DNA from 2 places in the Geobacillus sp. YHL genome. Region 1 is predicted to be linked to the other one. Evidence: riboswitches for the same ligand, from Rfam matches in the RefSeq annotation. Region 1 holds a riboswitch; the other holds the start of a gene.
The links. A riboswitch is a leader RNA that binds a small molecule or an ion and turns the genes downstream of it on or off. The one in region 1 is predicted to bind FMN.
Positions count from the first base shown of each region.

Region 2: another riboswitch for FMN. It lies ahead of ribD (bifunctional diaminohydroxyphosphoribosylaminopyrimidine deaminase/5-amino-6-(5-phosphoribosylamino)uracil reductase RibD); the one in region 1 lies ahead of JCR24_RS03480 (ECF transporter S component).

Region 1 is NZ_JAEIGB010000002.1:192,527-200,119, reverse strand. It holds gene JCR24_RS03485 (threonine synthase) at 1-1,083, shown strand, start outside; FMN riboswitch at 1,171-1,302, shown strand; gene JCR24_RS03480 (ECF transporter S component) at 1,457-2,041, shown strand; gene JCR24_RS03475 (sulfite oxidase-like oxidoreductase) at 2,117-2,734, opposite strand; gene JCR24_RS03470 (DUF969 domain-containing protein) at 3,079-3,765, shown strand; gene JCR24_RS03465 (DUF979 domain-containing protein) at 3,766-4,728, shown strand; gene pcp (pyroglutamyl-peptidase I) at 4,758-5,405, shown strand; partial or broken gene JCR24_RS03455 (transporter, sodium/bile acid symporter family protein) at 5,458-5,652, shown strand; gene JCR24_RS03450 (DeoR/GlpR family DNA-binding transcription regulator) at 6,109-6,900, shown strand; gene JCR24_RS03445 (ribulokinase) at 7,050-7,593, shown strand, end outside.
Region 2 is NZ_JAEIGB010000007.1:132,297-139,889, reverse strand. It holds gene lysA (diaminopimelate decarboxylase) at 1-1,030, shown strand, start outside; gene JCR24_RS09010 (DUF1002 domain-containing protein) at 1,103-1,981, opposite strand; gene JCR24_RS09005 (peptidylprolyl isomerase) at 2,166-2,606, shown strand; gene JCR24_RS17475 (hypothetical protein) at 2,593-2,721, shown strand; FMN riboswitch at 2,769-2,901, shown strand; gene ribD (bifunctional diaminohydroxyphosphoribosylaminopyrimidine deaminase/5-amino-6-(5-phosphoribosylamino)uracil reductase RibD) at 3,109-4,251, shown strand; gene ribE (riboflavin synthase) at 4,206-4,850, shown strand; gene JCR24_RS08990 (bifunctional 3,4-dihydroxy-2-butanone-4-phosphate synthase/GTP cyclohydrolase II) at 4,871-6,064, shown strand; gene ribH (6,7-dimethyl-8-ribityllumazine synthase) at 6,085-6,549, shown strand; gene JCR24_RS08980 (GNAT family N-acetyltransferase) at 6,661-7,017, shown strand; gene JCR24_RS08975 (DUF309 domain-containing protein) at 7,040-7,579, opposite strand.

The sequences.
Region 1 (7,593 bases):
GAAGTGGTGAGGGAAGCGCTCAAGGAACGCGAACCGAGCTTATGGCGGTATCATGAGCTGTTGCCGGTGAAACATCCTGAACATATCGTCTCTTTAGGGGAAGGAATGACTCCGCTTGTGCCGATGCCGCGCCTTGGCCGGAACATCGGGATTGATTCGCTCTATATGAAAGACGAGGGAGTCATTCCGACGGGGACGTTTAAAGCCCGCGGGGCGGCGGTTGGGGTTTCCAAAGCGAAAGAACTGGGCGTCAAACAGCTTGCGATGCCGACCAACGGCAATGCGGGAGCGGCGTGGTCGCTGTACGCGGCTCGGGCGGGCATCCGTGCGACGGTCGTCATGCCGGTCGATGCGCCGGAACTGACGCGAAAGGAATGCGCCATCGCCGGAGCGGAATTGTATTTCGTCAACGGTCTCATCAGCGATGCTGGGCAAATCGTGGCGAAAGCGATCCGCGAATATGGCTGGTACGATGCGTCGACGTTGAAAGAACCGTACCGGATTGAAGGAAAGAAAACGATGGGGCTCGAGATCGCTGAACAATTTTCGTGGCAGCTTCCGGATGTCATTTTGTATCCAACTGGCGGCGGCGTCGGACTCATCGGCATTTGGAAGGCGATCAAAGAACTGCAGGCGCTCGGCTGGGTGAACGGCCACATGCCGCGGCTTGTCGCTGTGCAGGCCGAGCATTGTGCGCCGATCGTCAAAGCGTGGCAGGAGAAAAAACACGAATCGGAGTTTTGGCCGAATTCCCATACGGTGGCGTTTGGCATCAATGTGCCGAAAGCGCTCGGTGATTTCCTTGTGCTTGAGGCAGTGTATAAAACGGATGGATGCGCCATTGCGATCAGCGATGAGGACATTTTGGCGGAACAGCGGGCGGTGGCGAAATTGGAAGGGGCGTTCATTTGCCCGGAAGGAGCGGCGGCGTTTGCGGCGGCCCGCCAACTGCGCGAGAGCGGCTGGATTCGCGATGGGGAGACGGTCGTCGTACTCAACACGGGGACGGGATTGAAATACGCCGATTTGGTTCAAGTCGCCCTGTCGGTGCTCGAGCCGGGGGATCTGCTTCCGAACCGGTGATCATCAAGGAGAGAGCAAAAATCATAGACAAATCAAAAACGGAATTGTATACTAAAATCATCGGAATAATTTTAAAAATGAGAAGCGATTCGTCTTCGGGGCAGGGTGAAATTCCCGACCGGCGGTGATGGGGCGTACGCCCCTCAGCCCGCGAGCCGCAAGGCAGGATCCGGTGCGAGTCCGGAGCCGACAGTATAGTCTGGATGGGAGAAGATGAAGGTTTGCCGGCGTTTGGCCTCATGCGCCTGACGTTTAGTTGAGTTCGCCCTTTTTTCTCCCTTAAGCCTCCTGGGGTTTAAGGGTTTTTTATTGGCGTCCGCTCGGCAGCCTTCTTCTTGTGAGGATGGATCACGAGAAGGAGAGAAGAACAAGCATGAAATCACTCAACATCCGCACCTTTGTGGCTGTCAGTGTCTTGAGTGCTGGTGCGTACTTGCTCATGATGCTCAATTTTCCGCTTCCGCCATTTCCGAACTTTTTGCTGATGGATTTCAGCGACATCCCGGCGCTTGTCGCCGCGCTTTTGTATGGCCCGCTTGCCGGCGTGTCTGTGGAACTGTTGAAAAACGTGCTGAACTATTTTCTTGTCGGCAGCGCCACTGGCGTTCCAATTGGACAGATCGCTAACTTCACTGCCGGGGTGGCATTCATGTTGCCTGTTTCCTATATTTATCGAAAAGCTGCGTCAAAAAAAGGCATGTTCCTTGGACTGGCGGCAGGAACAGCGACAATGGCTCTGACTATGAGCGTGCTCAACTACTATGTCTTTTTGCCGGCGTACACGCTCTTCCTTGGCGCTCCGGCCATGAGTGCGCCAGAAACAAAAGCATTGGTCATTTCGGCCATTTTGCCGTTTAACGCGGCAAAAGGAGTGCTCATGGCTGTTGTGTTTATGTTTCTCTTTTTGCGCCTTCGTCCATGGCTGCAAAAACAAGCTGTCGCTCGCCGGGCGGCATAACCAAAAAACGAGGGTTTCTGCGTAAAACCCTCGTTTTTCATTTCTATTGTCAATACGCGGTTTGATCCGATTCCCTCACCAAAGCCGAAACTTTGGCACCGCTTCGGCGAACCGCTCTTCTTTAAACGGATTGGCGGTCATCGAATAGCCTCGCTCTTCCCAGTAGCCCGGCTCGTCCTTTTTCATGAAGCGGATGCCGGACGCCCATTTCGCCCCTTTCCATAAGTAAAACGTCGCCGGCGGAATAAAGCGGAGCGGATAGCCGTGCTTCGGCGAGATGTCTTGCCAATCGTGATGCTTGTCTTTCCACCGGTAGACAAACAGCGCATCGTCGCCCATCAACGCCTCAAGCGGCAAGTTCGCCGAATAACCAAACCGATCGCCGTTTAAATATCCATAAATTTTCACGTATTTGACATCGGGATGCAGCTCCACAAAGCGCAAAAATTCGCGGAAGGCGATGCCTTCAAACGTCGTGTCGAATTTCGACCACGTCGTTACGCAGTGCATATCCACGGTCGAAATCGTCTTCGGCAGCCGCATCACCTCTTGATACGACAGCGTCACCTCTTCTTTCACTTCCCCGAACAGCCGAAAATTCCACGTCGCTTCATCGAATTGGTACACGTCTCCTTCATGCAAAATCGGCCATTTTTCAGTTTCAAATTGGCCGGGAGGGAGTTGTTTTGTCATGGTCGGCACTCCTTTTTTCAGCGAAAATTCTCTTAATTACTTATGATACAAATGATACAAAATAAGGGGCAAGGGCTGCAATGAAGAGGAGGTGTAATGTATCATGACGGGTTCGGTCCGGTTGCCGTTTTATTTTGTTAAAGTAAATTTTCGGAAAGTATTTATTGATTTTTCATTTTTCTTAATTATATAATGATAATAACAAATTTGAAACTATTGTTCCGAAATACGGAACAACAGATGAAGGAGAGAGGGGTTGACTGAGAAAGAAAACAGGATGGGCTGCTATGCAACGATTTGGATGAACATTTTCCGTAAAATGCGCTGGAGAGGGGAAGAAGAACATGGTGCTCATTGGAGTTTTGATCGTTATCATCGGCTTTATTGTTCGCATTAATCCACTTCTTGTCGTGACAGCGGCTGGATTGGTGACAGGACTTCTCGCCCATCAATCGCTACGTGACATTATCGAGCAATTCGGGACGGCGTTTACGACCAACCGGTATATGGCGGTGTTCATCGCCACATTGCCTGTCATCGGCCTTTTAGAACGTTTTGGTTTGCGTGAGCAGGCAGAGAGTGTCGTGGCAAAAATCAAGGCCGCGACAACAGGACGAATTTTAACCGCCTATTTGATTATACGGGAAGCAGCTGCGGCGGCTGGGCTTACTTCCATTGGCGGACATGCCCAAATGGTTCGCCCGCTGGTCGCTCCGATGGCAGAAGGAGCGGCGGAAGCGAAATATGGAAAACTTCCGGATCGTGTCCGTGACGACATTCGCGCTCATTCCGCAGCGGTGGACAACATCGGCCTGTTTTTTGGCGAGGATGTGTTCATCGCCATCGGAGCGATTTTGTTGATGAAAGGGTTTTTTGATCAAAACGGCATTCCGTCTGATCCGCTGCATATGGCGTTATGGGCAATCCCAACCGCCGTGGCCGCGTTGATCGTTCACAGCTTCCGCCTCCATCGGCTGGACCGCTCCCTTCACAAGCTCCTTCATCGGGAGAATGGAAAGGGGAGAGAGTGAATGTGGCTGTCCATTGAAACGGTGTACATATTTTTAGGCATTGTCGTTGTGTTGGGAAGCTTATGGACCTTTGCCGATCGTCAAAACCCGAAGCGCTTCACATCGGGGTTGTTTTATTTTCTTTACGGGGTGGCATTGCTGTTCGGCAGCGTCATTCCCCCGTTTTACACCGGGGTGCTTGTGCTCATTATGGTGGCAATTGTTGGAACAGGGGGATTGAATCTCGGGAGCTACCAAGAGGCGACGCCGGAAGAGAGAAGAAAACATCGCGATCGGCTGAAAAATCGTTTGTTCATCCCTGCCCTGTTGATTCCGATTTTGACTGTCATCGGCGTGACATGGCTGAAGAATGTAAAAATCGGGAACACCTTCCTTTTCGATCCGAAAAACGTAACCCTTGTGTCATTAGGGATGGCGACGTTCATTGCATTGCTCGTCAGCATGGCGATGACCCGATCGACTCCGGTTGTGGCGGTCAAAGAATCGCGCAGACTTCTGGAAGTAATTGGATGGGCTGCTCTCTTGCCGCAGATGCTGGCGACATTGGGGACGATCTTTACGACCGCTGGGGTGGGCGCCGCTGTTTCCAATTTGGCAGGAAGCATGATTCCGACTCATTCGTTGTTTTGGATTGTGGTGGCCTATTGCATAGGGATGGCTTTGTTTACGATGATTATGGGCAATGCTTTTGCCGCGTTCCCGGTCATGACAGCAGGGATCGCCGTTCCACTGCTCATTAAACAATTTGGTGTGGATGCGAATCATGTGGCCGCTCTCGGGATGTTTTCCGGCTACTGCGGCACCTTGATGACGCCGATGGCAGCGAATTTCAACATTGTGCCCGCCGCTTTGCTCGGCTTGAAAGATAAAAACCACGTGATCCGCGTGCAAGTACCGACAGCATTGATTCTGTTGGCGTTCAACATCGCTGCAATGTATGTGGTCACTCTCATCGACTTATAATCTCATGATCGAAAAGGAATGAAGAGGCAATGAAAAAAGTGCTTGTGACAGGATTTGATCCGTTTGGAGGAGAAACGGTGAATCCATCGCTGGAGGCGGCCAAGCAATTAGCTGGATGGAAAACGAACATGCATATCGTTGAAGTTCGAGAGATTCCAACGGTGTTTGGCAAGGCGCTTGAGCAGCTGTACAGCGCGATTGAACACATCGACCCTGACATTGTCATTTGCGTCGGTCAAGCCGGCGGGCGTCCTGGCATTTCTGTTGAAAGAGTGGCGGTGAATGTGAATGATGCCCGCATCCCCGACAACGAAGGCCATCAGCCGACGGATGAGCCCGTTGTCCCCGGCGGCCCTGTCGGCTATTGGTCAACTTTGCCCGTCAAAGCGATTGTCCATGAGTTGAGACGTCATGGCATACCGGCCTCTGTCTCTTATACAGCTGGGACGTTTGTCTGCAATCATGTGTTTTACGGGTTGATGCACTACATCACCCAATCGAAGAAGCCCATTCGCGGCGGATTTATCCATATTCCGTATTTGCCGGAACAAGCCGCCCGGCATCTCGGGCAGCCCAGCATGGCATTAGAAACGATCGTGGAAGGGCTGCGTCTTGCCATTGACGTGGCGGTCGAACGTGAAGAAGATATCCAAGCGGTTGGCGGGCACATTTGTTGAGGAGGATTCCATTTATGACGATCATAGAGAAAATTAGTTCTTTTGCAGGAAAATGGAAGTCGGAATGCAAAACTCCGGATTGGGCGTGGCGATCGCCACAGCCAATTTCTCACCCTTGGCGGCTGTTCCAAGCGCCATTTTCAGCGTGTGGCACAACATATCTGGATCGATCCTCGCGGCGATTTTCAGCCGGATGAATGAGGAGGATCATCATAGGATTGGATTAAAGGAAAAATCAAGGGCGTAGAAGAAGAAAAGAAGATCGTCAACAGCGGCTTTGTAAGAGAGGGCCGCTGTTTTTTAATTGTATATCCTACAAGGATATTTCTATATTCGGACATCTATCAACCGTCATTTTGTCAATCATGTTTTTTCGAGAGACAAATTCATTCACATGACAACAATAGATGGATGTTCAACAAAAGTTGTACTTGACCGTTTCAAAACACGCCATACTTCCTTCTGCAATGAAAAACCAGTAAAACAACGATTTTATACAGGGGAAAACGAGAAAAATCCTCACTTGTCAAGTACACGTTGTGTGGTGATGAACCAATAAGGTTTCAATATAGGGGAAAGGCCCTAAAAAACGTAAAATTCCTTAAAAACGATTTGTGTGTTATATTAGAAAATAGATAATAATAAAAAAATAATAGTTGTTTTTTGTGGGATTCATCAATTTATTTAGAAAGGATGGAGTAGTATGATGATAAAACATGGCCAGTTGGATATGACGTGGGTGGGAAATGAGAGGCAGGCACATATTTTAAAACTTGTTGAGGAATTCGGGTCAGTTCGGGTGGCGGATATGAGCAAAAAATTTAACGTCACCGAAGAGACGATTCGCAGGGATCTTGAACGGTTAGAAAGGGAGGGATTGCTGAAACGTGTACATGGAGGGGCGGTATCCATAAAAAAAAATCAAACAGAAATTCCGTTTTTTAGGCGTCAATCGATTAATATAAAAGAAAAACAAGTGATAGCACAAAAAGCAGCAACTTTTATTGAAAATGGGGATATTATTGCTTTGGATGCCAGTACTACTTCATTGCAAATGGCGAAATACATCCAAGATAAAGAGATTACGGTGATTACAAATTCGATTGCTGTAACGTTGGAGTTAGCAGGGAGAGAAGAAGTCACACTAATCACTATTGGTGGGTATCTTTTAGATAAATCGATGTCATTTGTTGGGATATCTGCTCAAAAAGTTATTGATGATTACCATGTAGATAAGTTCTTTTTCTCATGCACTGGATTTGATGTGCAGAGAGGGGTTAGTGAAGCTCATGAAATGCAGGCCCAGACAAAGAAAAAATTTATTTCTATATCGGATCAACTTTTTTTGCTTGCTGATCACAGCAAATACGGAACAAAATCATTGATTCGGGTAGCTGATTTGGAGGATGTGGATTATTTAATTACGGATGACAAAATGTCTGTGAATGACATGAGAAGCATCAGAAGTTTGGGAATCAATGTTGTTTTGGCTTAACAAAGATGAAACCCCACAAAAATATAATATATTTCAACTTATTTTTTTGTTTTATAATCTCTAATTCAGAAAAAAATATACAAAATGATGTTGAAAAACAAAAATGAATTAATTATAATAATAGTCAAACAATATAGAGGTGAGAACTTTTGAAAGACAAATATGTATTTGGAATAGATTTTGGTACTGAATCCGCTAGAGGTGTACTAGTAAGTACGAAATCAGGGGAAGTCATCGCCTCAGCCGTCTCCTATTATCCTCATGGGGTAATCACAGAGAGGCTACCTGAGTCTGGAGAACTGCTTGAGCCCAATTGGGTGCTTCAACATCCGGGAGATTATTTATATGTATTAAAAGATATAGCAAAACAATGCTTAAAAGGTTCTAAGGTTAACGTCCAAGATGTGATAGGTATCGGGATCGATTTTACTGCGAGTACGATTTTGCCTATTTTTAAAAGTGGTGTTCCCCTTTGTTTTGATCAGAAATACAAAAAAAACCCACATAGCTGGGTTAAGTTATGGAAGCATCATGCAGCACATAAACAAGCCCAACTTATCAATAAAGTAGCACTCGAGAGAAACGAACCCTTTTTGCGTAGGTATGGAGGGGAAATCTCTGAGGAGTGGATGTTGCCTAAGATTTTACAAATATTGCATGAATCCCCGGAGATCTATGATGCTGCAGATAAAT
Region 2 (7,593 bases), on a different contig from region 1:
GGCCGGTTTTCCGCCTGAGCGCATCCATTTTCATGGCAACAACAAAAGCCGGGACGAATTGGCGATGGCGCTTGAACACGGCATCGGCTGCATCGTTGCCGACAACTTTTACGAACTCGAGCTGATCGAAGAGCTGGCGGAGTCATCCGGTCGGACGGTGCCGGTTTTGCTCCGCGTGACGCCGGGGGTCGAGGCGCATACGCACGATTACATTTTAACCGGGCAAGAAGATTCAAAGTTCGGCTTTGACTTAAACAACGGTCAGGCGGACGAGGCGTTTCGCCGTGTCATGGCATCGGCCGCGTTTCAGCTGCTCGGCGTTCATTGCCATATCGGCTCGCAAATTTTTGAAACAGCTGGGTTTGTGCTCGCGGCGCAAAAAGTGTTTGCCAAGCTGGCGGAGTGGAACAAGGCGCACGGATTTGTCCCAGCGGTTGTCAATCTTGGCGGCGGCTTTGGCATCCGCTATACGGAGGAAGACGACCCGATTCCGGTGACAGCGTACGTCGACTGCATTGTGGAAGAGGTGAAAAGGCAGGCCGAAGCTTGCCGCTTGCCGTTGCCGGAAATTTGGATCGAGCCGGGCCGGTCGCTCGTGGGTGATGCCGGAACGACGATTTATACGATCGGTTCGCGCAAAGAGGTGCCCAACGTCCGCACCTATATTGCCGTTGACGGCGGCATGAGCGACAACATCCGTCCGGCGCTTTACGGAGCGAAATACGAAGCCGCGCTCGCCAACCGGGTGTTCGGCGAGCCGACGGAAGTCGTATCGATCGCCGGGAAGTGTTGCGAGTCAGGCGACATGCTCATTTGGGACATCGCCCTGCCGGAAGCGAAGCCGGGCGATTATTTGGCCGTTTTTTGCACCGGCGCTTACGGCTATTCCATGGCGAACAATTACAACCGTCTGCCGCGCCCAGCCGTTGTGTTCGTTGAAAACGGCGACGCCCAGCTCGTTGTGAAACGGGAGACATATGAAGATTTGATCCAATATGATTTGCCTTTGAAAACGAAAGTGAAAAAGTGAAGGCCGCCGGTTGGAAAGAGAACGGCCTCCACAAAGAAAAGGCGCCCGCTGCTTTTTTTGGGGCGCCTTCTTTCATTGTTGATTTGAGGAAAATGCTGATTTGATCGCGTTCCAAATTTCTTTCAAGATGTCGATCAGATTTTGAATGAACGTTTTCCCTTCTTCTGACTGCAAAAACGCCGATAGCTGTTCTTTCGCCTTGCTCAGCTGATCATTCACTTGATCCCAATTAATATGGGCATTTTGCATTTTATGGAAAAGGGAAATCAGGTTGTTGATTTCATTCTCGCTCAGCGTAATGCCAAGGTCGTTGGCGATTTTTTCAATAAGGGCGCGCAAATCAGCGTCCGTCTGCGGTGGGTTGTTGGCGATTTCTTGTTTGATTTTCGCCAGCAGGGCGACCGCTTTGTCCGCGCCGATCGAATCGGCGAGCTTCGCCGTCTGCACCATTTCCTCGTTCGCCACTTTTTTGACATCATCAGGGATGGCTTGGTCCGAGGAAATTTCATACGCCTTCATCAGCCCCGTCAGCGCTGCGGTGCCGGAAACCGGGAACGGAGCAGTGATGTAAATATCGGCATCTTTCACCCCTGCGGTGATCAAGGCGTTTGTATACATCTCTTTCGTCACCCATGTGATGTTGTGCGTTTCGACATGAAGCCCCGAGCCGGGCTCTTTTATCGTGATCATCGACGACGAGATGGCGCGCGTGCCGATTTGCGCTTTCGGAATGAGTCCGTCCAAATATTTATGCTCCTCAACGTTTGAGACGGTGATCGTTTGCGCCCCGTCCGGCGCCTTCATTTCGTCGAGCACTTTTTGCTTTTGTTCATTCGTTAAGTTTTCCCCGAGCGTCACAATGACATCGCCCGGCGCGGCATCGGCCGCTGCGATGCCCGGAGATGCCAGCAGCACCGCCCAAAGCAGCGATGAAGCGATCGTTCGTTTCACATAGCTCGCCTCCTGTTTACGAAAATGCATTATCATTATACCGTACGCTCGCCTGCTTGGCTATCGGAAAAACGCGACGCGGTCAGGCGGCGTGCGAATTTGAAAAGACATTTTTTCTTTTGTTTCACTTGGCCATCATGGTATGATAAAAGCAGTTTCGATGTCGAAAAGGAGCTGGATGCTTGTGGCGAAAAAAGGATATATTCTCATGGAAAACGGCGGGAAAATCGAGTTTGAACTGTTCCCAAACGAGGCGCCGGCGACGGTGGCCAATTTTGAGAAGCTCGCAAACGAAGGCTTTTATAACGGGTTGACGTTCCACCGCGTCATCCCTGGATTTGTCAGCCAAGGAGGATGTCCACGCGGCAATGGAACGGGCGATGCCGGCTATACGATCCCGTGCGAGACGGACAACAATCCACACCGACATGTCACCGGCGCGATGTCAATGGCGCACCGCGGCCGCGACACCGGCAGCTGCCAGTTCTTTATCGTCCACGAGCCGCAGCCGCACTTGGATGGGGTGCACACCGTCTTTGGCCAAGTGACATCGGGCATGGACGTCGTGAAGACGATGAAAAACGGCGACGTGATGAAGGAAGTGAAAGTATTTGACGAACCGTAAACAGCGCATGAGCGAGGATGATCGGACTGTTCGAAACAACTGGCGCTTGTTTTTCTTTTTGCTTGCGGCCAGCCTGTTGTGGGGAGCGGCGTATTGGATTTGGGTTGCGGAATGATGATGCAGGGCGTTTCGTGTGGTATAATGAACATAACGATATCGTGATGCATCCTTCGGGGCAGGGTGAAATTCCCGACCGGCGGTGATGGGGCTTTCCGCCCCTCAGCCCGCGAGCCGAAAGGCAGGATCCGGTGCGATTCCGGAGCCGACAGTATAGTCTGGATGGGAGAAGGATGCCAATATGCGCACGGCTGTTTTCGGCCGGTTCAGACCGCGTGGGCAGCGTCTGTCGGCCGACTAGGCATGGTAGTATCTTTTGTTTCCGACCGGCCGGTATAGCCTGCTTGGCGAACATGTGTTTGTTTGCGCATCATTGGTCATTCTCTCATCGATGAGCCCCCGGGGACATCCCGGGGGTTTCATTTTTATTGAAGGAGGGAGTGCGGTGCATAACGATGAACATTATATGCGGCTCGCTCTCGATGTGGCCAAAGCTGGAGTCGGGCAAACGTCTCCCAATCCTGCCGTTGGCGCGGTCGTTGTCAACGGTGGGACGGTTGTTGGGCTTGGCGCCCATTTGAAAGCGGGTGAGCCGCACGCGGAAGTCTATGCGATCCGCATGGCTGGCGAGAAGGCGCGCGGTGCGACGGTGTACGTGACGCTTGAGCCGTGCAGCCATTATGGAAAAACGCCGCCATGTGCCGATTTGCTCATCCAGGCGGGCGTCCGTCGCGTCGTCGTTGCCACGACCGACCCGAATCCGCTTGTCGCGGGAAAAGGGATTGCCAAGCTGCGCCAAGCGGGCATTGACGTTGATGTTGGCGTATTAAAAGACGAAGCGGACGAATTGAATCGGATGTTTTTCCACTATATCGCCGCAAAAACGCCGTTTGTCACGTTGAAGTTCGCATGCAGCCTCGATGGCAAAATCGCGACGGCGACGGGGGAAAGCAAATGGATTACATCAAGCGCGGCGCGTGAGGATGTCCATCGCCTTCGTGCGCAGCATGACGCCATTTTGGTCGGCGTCAACACCGTTTTGACCGACAACCCGAAGCTTACCGTCCGCTTTGGGGAAAAGCGGAAAAATCCGCTCCGCATCATTTTGGATACAAAATTGCGTACACCGCTTGACGCCCATGTCGTCGCTGACAAGGAAGCAGAAACGTGGATCATCACCGGCGGCGTCAGTCGGGAACAAGCGGCGGCGTATGAGCGCCTTGGGGTGCGCGTATTTTCAATGCCGACGGCCCAGATCGATGTCCGCGATGTGCTCCGTCTGCTTGGGGAGCAGGGAGTCATGTCGCTGTTTGTCGAAGGCGGCTCGCGCGTTCATGACAGCTTCCTCCGCGCGGGAGCAGTCAATGAGGTCATCGCCTATATCGCTCCGAAGCTGATCGGCGGCCGCGGGGCGCCGACGCCGGTCGGCGGCCTTGGCTTCGCCCGGCTTGCTGAAGCGGTGGAGCTTGACATCCGCCGCATCGAGACGATCGGCCCGGACATCAAAATCGTCGCCGCGCCGAAACGGAAGGAGGAATCGTTGTGTTCACTGGCATTATTGAAGAGATCGGCACGATCGAACAAATGAAGCAAACCGGCGATGCCATCGTGATGACGATTGGCGCCAAGCGGGTGCTCGAAGATGTGCGGCTTGGCGACAGCATCGCCGTCAACGGCGTCTGCTTGACCGTCACATCGTTCACCGAACGGCAGTTTACGGTCGATGTCATGCCGGAGACGGTGAAAGCGACGGCGCTAAAGACATTAAAGCCGGGATCGAAGGTGAATTTGGAGCGGGCAATGGCGGCTGGAGGACGGTTTGGCGGCCATTTCGTCACCGGGCATGTGGACGGCGTCGGGCGCATCATCCGGCAGTGGCCGAAAGCGAACGCCGTCTACTATGAAATCGAAGTGCCGGCCTCGCTGCGCGCCTATATGATTGAGAAAGGATCGGTCGCAGTCGATGGGACGAGCTTGACGATTTTCGGTCTGAGCGAGCGCACGTTCATCGTTTCACTCATTCCGCATACGCGTGAGGCGACGATTTTAGGCGAAAAGCGGCCGGGCGATCTCGTCAATATCGAGTGCGACATGATCGGCAAGTACGTCGCCGCTTTCCTCACCGCGAAAGCGACGCCGACCTCCAAATTGACGGTCGAATTTTTGGAGCAGCACGGCTATAAATAGTGGAAAAGGGGGCAAGCTTGATGTTTGACACGATTGAAGCAGCGCTTTCGGCGCTGAAAAACGGAGAAGTGATCATCGTTTGCGATGACGAAGACCGCGAAAATGAAGGCGATTTTGTCGTGCTGGCCGAAAAAGCTACTCCGGATGTCATTAACTTTATGATCACTCATGGCCGCGGGCTCGTCTGCGTGCCGATTACGGAGGAATTGGCGGAGCGGCTCGAGCTTGAGCCGATGGTCACTCATAACACGGACGCGCATGGCACAGCGTTTACGGTGAGTGTCGACTACAAAACGACAACGACGGGAATCAGCGCCTACGAGCGGGCGGCGACGATTCAGGCGCTGCTTGATCCGAATGTGAAAGCGAGCGATTTTAAACGTCCTGGCCACGTTTTTCCGTTGATTGCGAAAAAGGGGGGCGTCTTGCGGCGCGCCGGCCATACAGAAGCGGCGGTTGATTTGGCCCGTTTGTGCGGCGCGAAGCCGGCCGGCGTCATTTGCGAAATCATTAAAGAGGACGGGACGATGGCTCGCGTTCCTGATTTGCGGCAAATCGCCGATCAGTTCGGATTGAAAATGATCACGATCAAAGATTTGATCGCCTATCGGAGTCAGCGGGAAAAGCTCGTGAAACGGGAGGTGGACGTTTGGCTGCCGACCGAATTCGGCGAATTTCGCGCCATCGGCTACACAAACGTGCTCGACGGAAAAGAGCATGTGGCGCTTGTCAAAGGAGAGATCATCCCGGATGAGCCGATCTTGGTGCGCGTCCATTCCGAATGCTTAACTGGCGATGTGTTTGGCTCGTACCGGTGCGACTGCGGTCCGCAGCTGCATGCGGCGCTCAGGCAAATCGAGGCGGAAGGGCGCGGGGTGTTGCTTTACATGCGCCAAGAAGGGCGCGGCATCGGCCTTATGAACAAGTTGCGCGCTTACAAGTTGCAGGAGCAAGGTTATGATACGGTCGAAGCGAACGAAAAACTGGGCTTCCCCGCCGATTTGCGCGATTATGGCATCGGGGCGCAAATTTTGAAAGATCTTGGCGTGACGAAAATGCGCCTGCTCACGAACAACCCGCGCAAAATCGCCGGCTTAAAAGGGCATGGACTCGAAGTCGTTGAACGGGTGCCCATTCAGATGCCAGCGAAAAAGGAAAATGAAAAATATTTGCGCACGAAACATGAAAAATTAGGACATATGCTTCATTTTTAATGATGGGAGGAGCAACGAACATGCGCATCATTGAAGGAAACTTAGTCGGCACCGGATTGAAAATCGGCATCGTCGTCTCTCGTTTTAACGAATTCATCACGGGCAAGCTTTTATCTGGGGCGATCGACGGCTTGACGCGCCATGGCGTGAGCGACAGCGACATCACTGTCGCCTGGGTGCCGGGTGCGTTTGAAATCCCGCTTGTGGCGAAAAAAATGGCGGAATCGAAGCAGTTTGACGCTGTCATTACGCTTGGCGCCGTCATCCGTGGGGCAACGAGCCATTTTGACTACGTCTGCAGCGAGGCGGCCAAAGGCGTCTCCCACGCGGCGCTTGCAAGCGGTGTTCCGGTCATTTTCGGCGTGTTGACGACGGACACCATTGAACAGGCGATCGAGCGGGCCGGCACGAAAGCGGGCAATAAAGGATGGGAAGCGGCGGTGTCGGCGATCGAAATGGCGAACGTCTTGCGGACATTTGCGTAAAAAGGCATGAAATGGTTCACAATATCGGTGAGAATGTTTATAATACGTATAGAGAAAATGACAAAAACTTTTCCATTTCGGAAAAGCGTTTGTCGATAATGAGGGATTTTTATGTTAATCCGTTACCGAAAAAACTATGAGAAAATCGCCATGGGACTGTTGTCGTTTATGCCGACGGAAAAAGACCTGAAACGGCTGCAGCAGACGATGAAACAGTATGAAACAAACAACGATTGGCAGCTGTTTTTATGGAAAGAAGGGGATGACATCGTCGGCATTATCGGCGTCCTGTTGCGCGCTCCTGATGTTGTGGAAATCCAGCACATCAGCGTCAATCCGTCACACCGCCACCAAGGGATCGGAAAACAGATGGTCAAGGCATTGAAAGAGGTGTACCCGGGCCGCCGATTGTGCGCCAACGAGTGGACCGCCTCGTTTTTCGATAAATGCCATGCGTGCAACGAATAACGAAACTAGCGCGGTGCCGCGCTCAGGCGGGCGGCGGAGGGGGAGGGAAGCCAACTCCTTCCGCTTTGGCCCGTTTTTTTTGTTCGCGTGCGGCGATGACGTCCGAGCGGTCGCGGCGCCGGTGTTTATCCACAAGATCAAGGTTGGCTAGGTCGCTGGCTTGCCCCCAAACGAGCTGCCGGCGGGCGCAGGCGGCCTGGCATTGCTCATAAAGGGAACGGTCGCGAATCGGCAGTTCGACGCTTTCGTACGGTTCGCCGCGAGTGATCCGCCCAGCCGTCTCGTCGAGCAAGCGGGCGAGCGCCTCGTCATCGAGGCCGAGCCGCCGGATCATCTCTTGCGCTTCGTCAAGCAGCGCCCGCGCCCGTCGAATGAGGCGGAGCGCGCCGGAAGTGTTGCCGCGCCGGTAATGGTAAAAAGCGACCGCCATTTGAATGAGCACAAGCCAACCTTTGTTTCGACCGTCTTGTTTCCAATGTTCCTCCAAAATCTCGTGGCATTCGAAATAATCGCGGTCGCTATGGAAATGGACCAAATACTCGATATACGCTTTTGGATACATCGGCCATCGTTCCT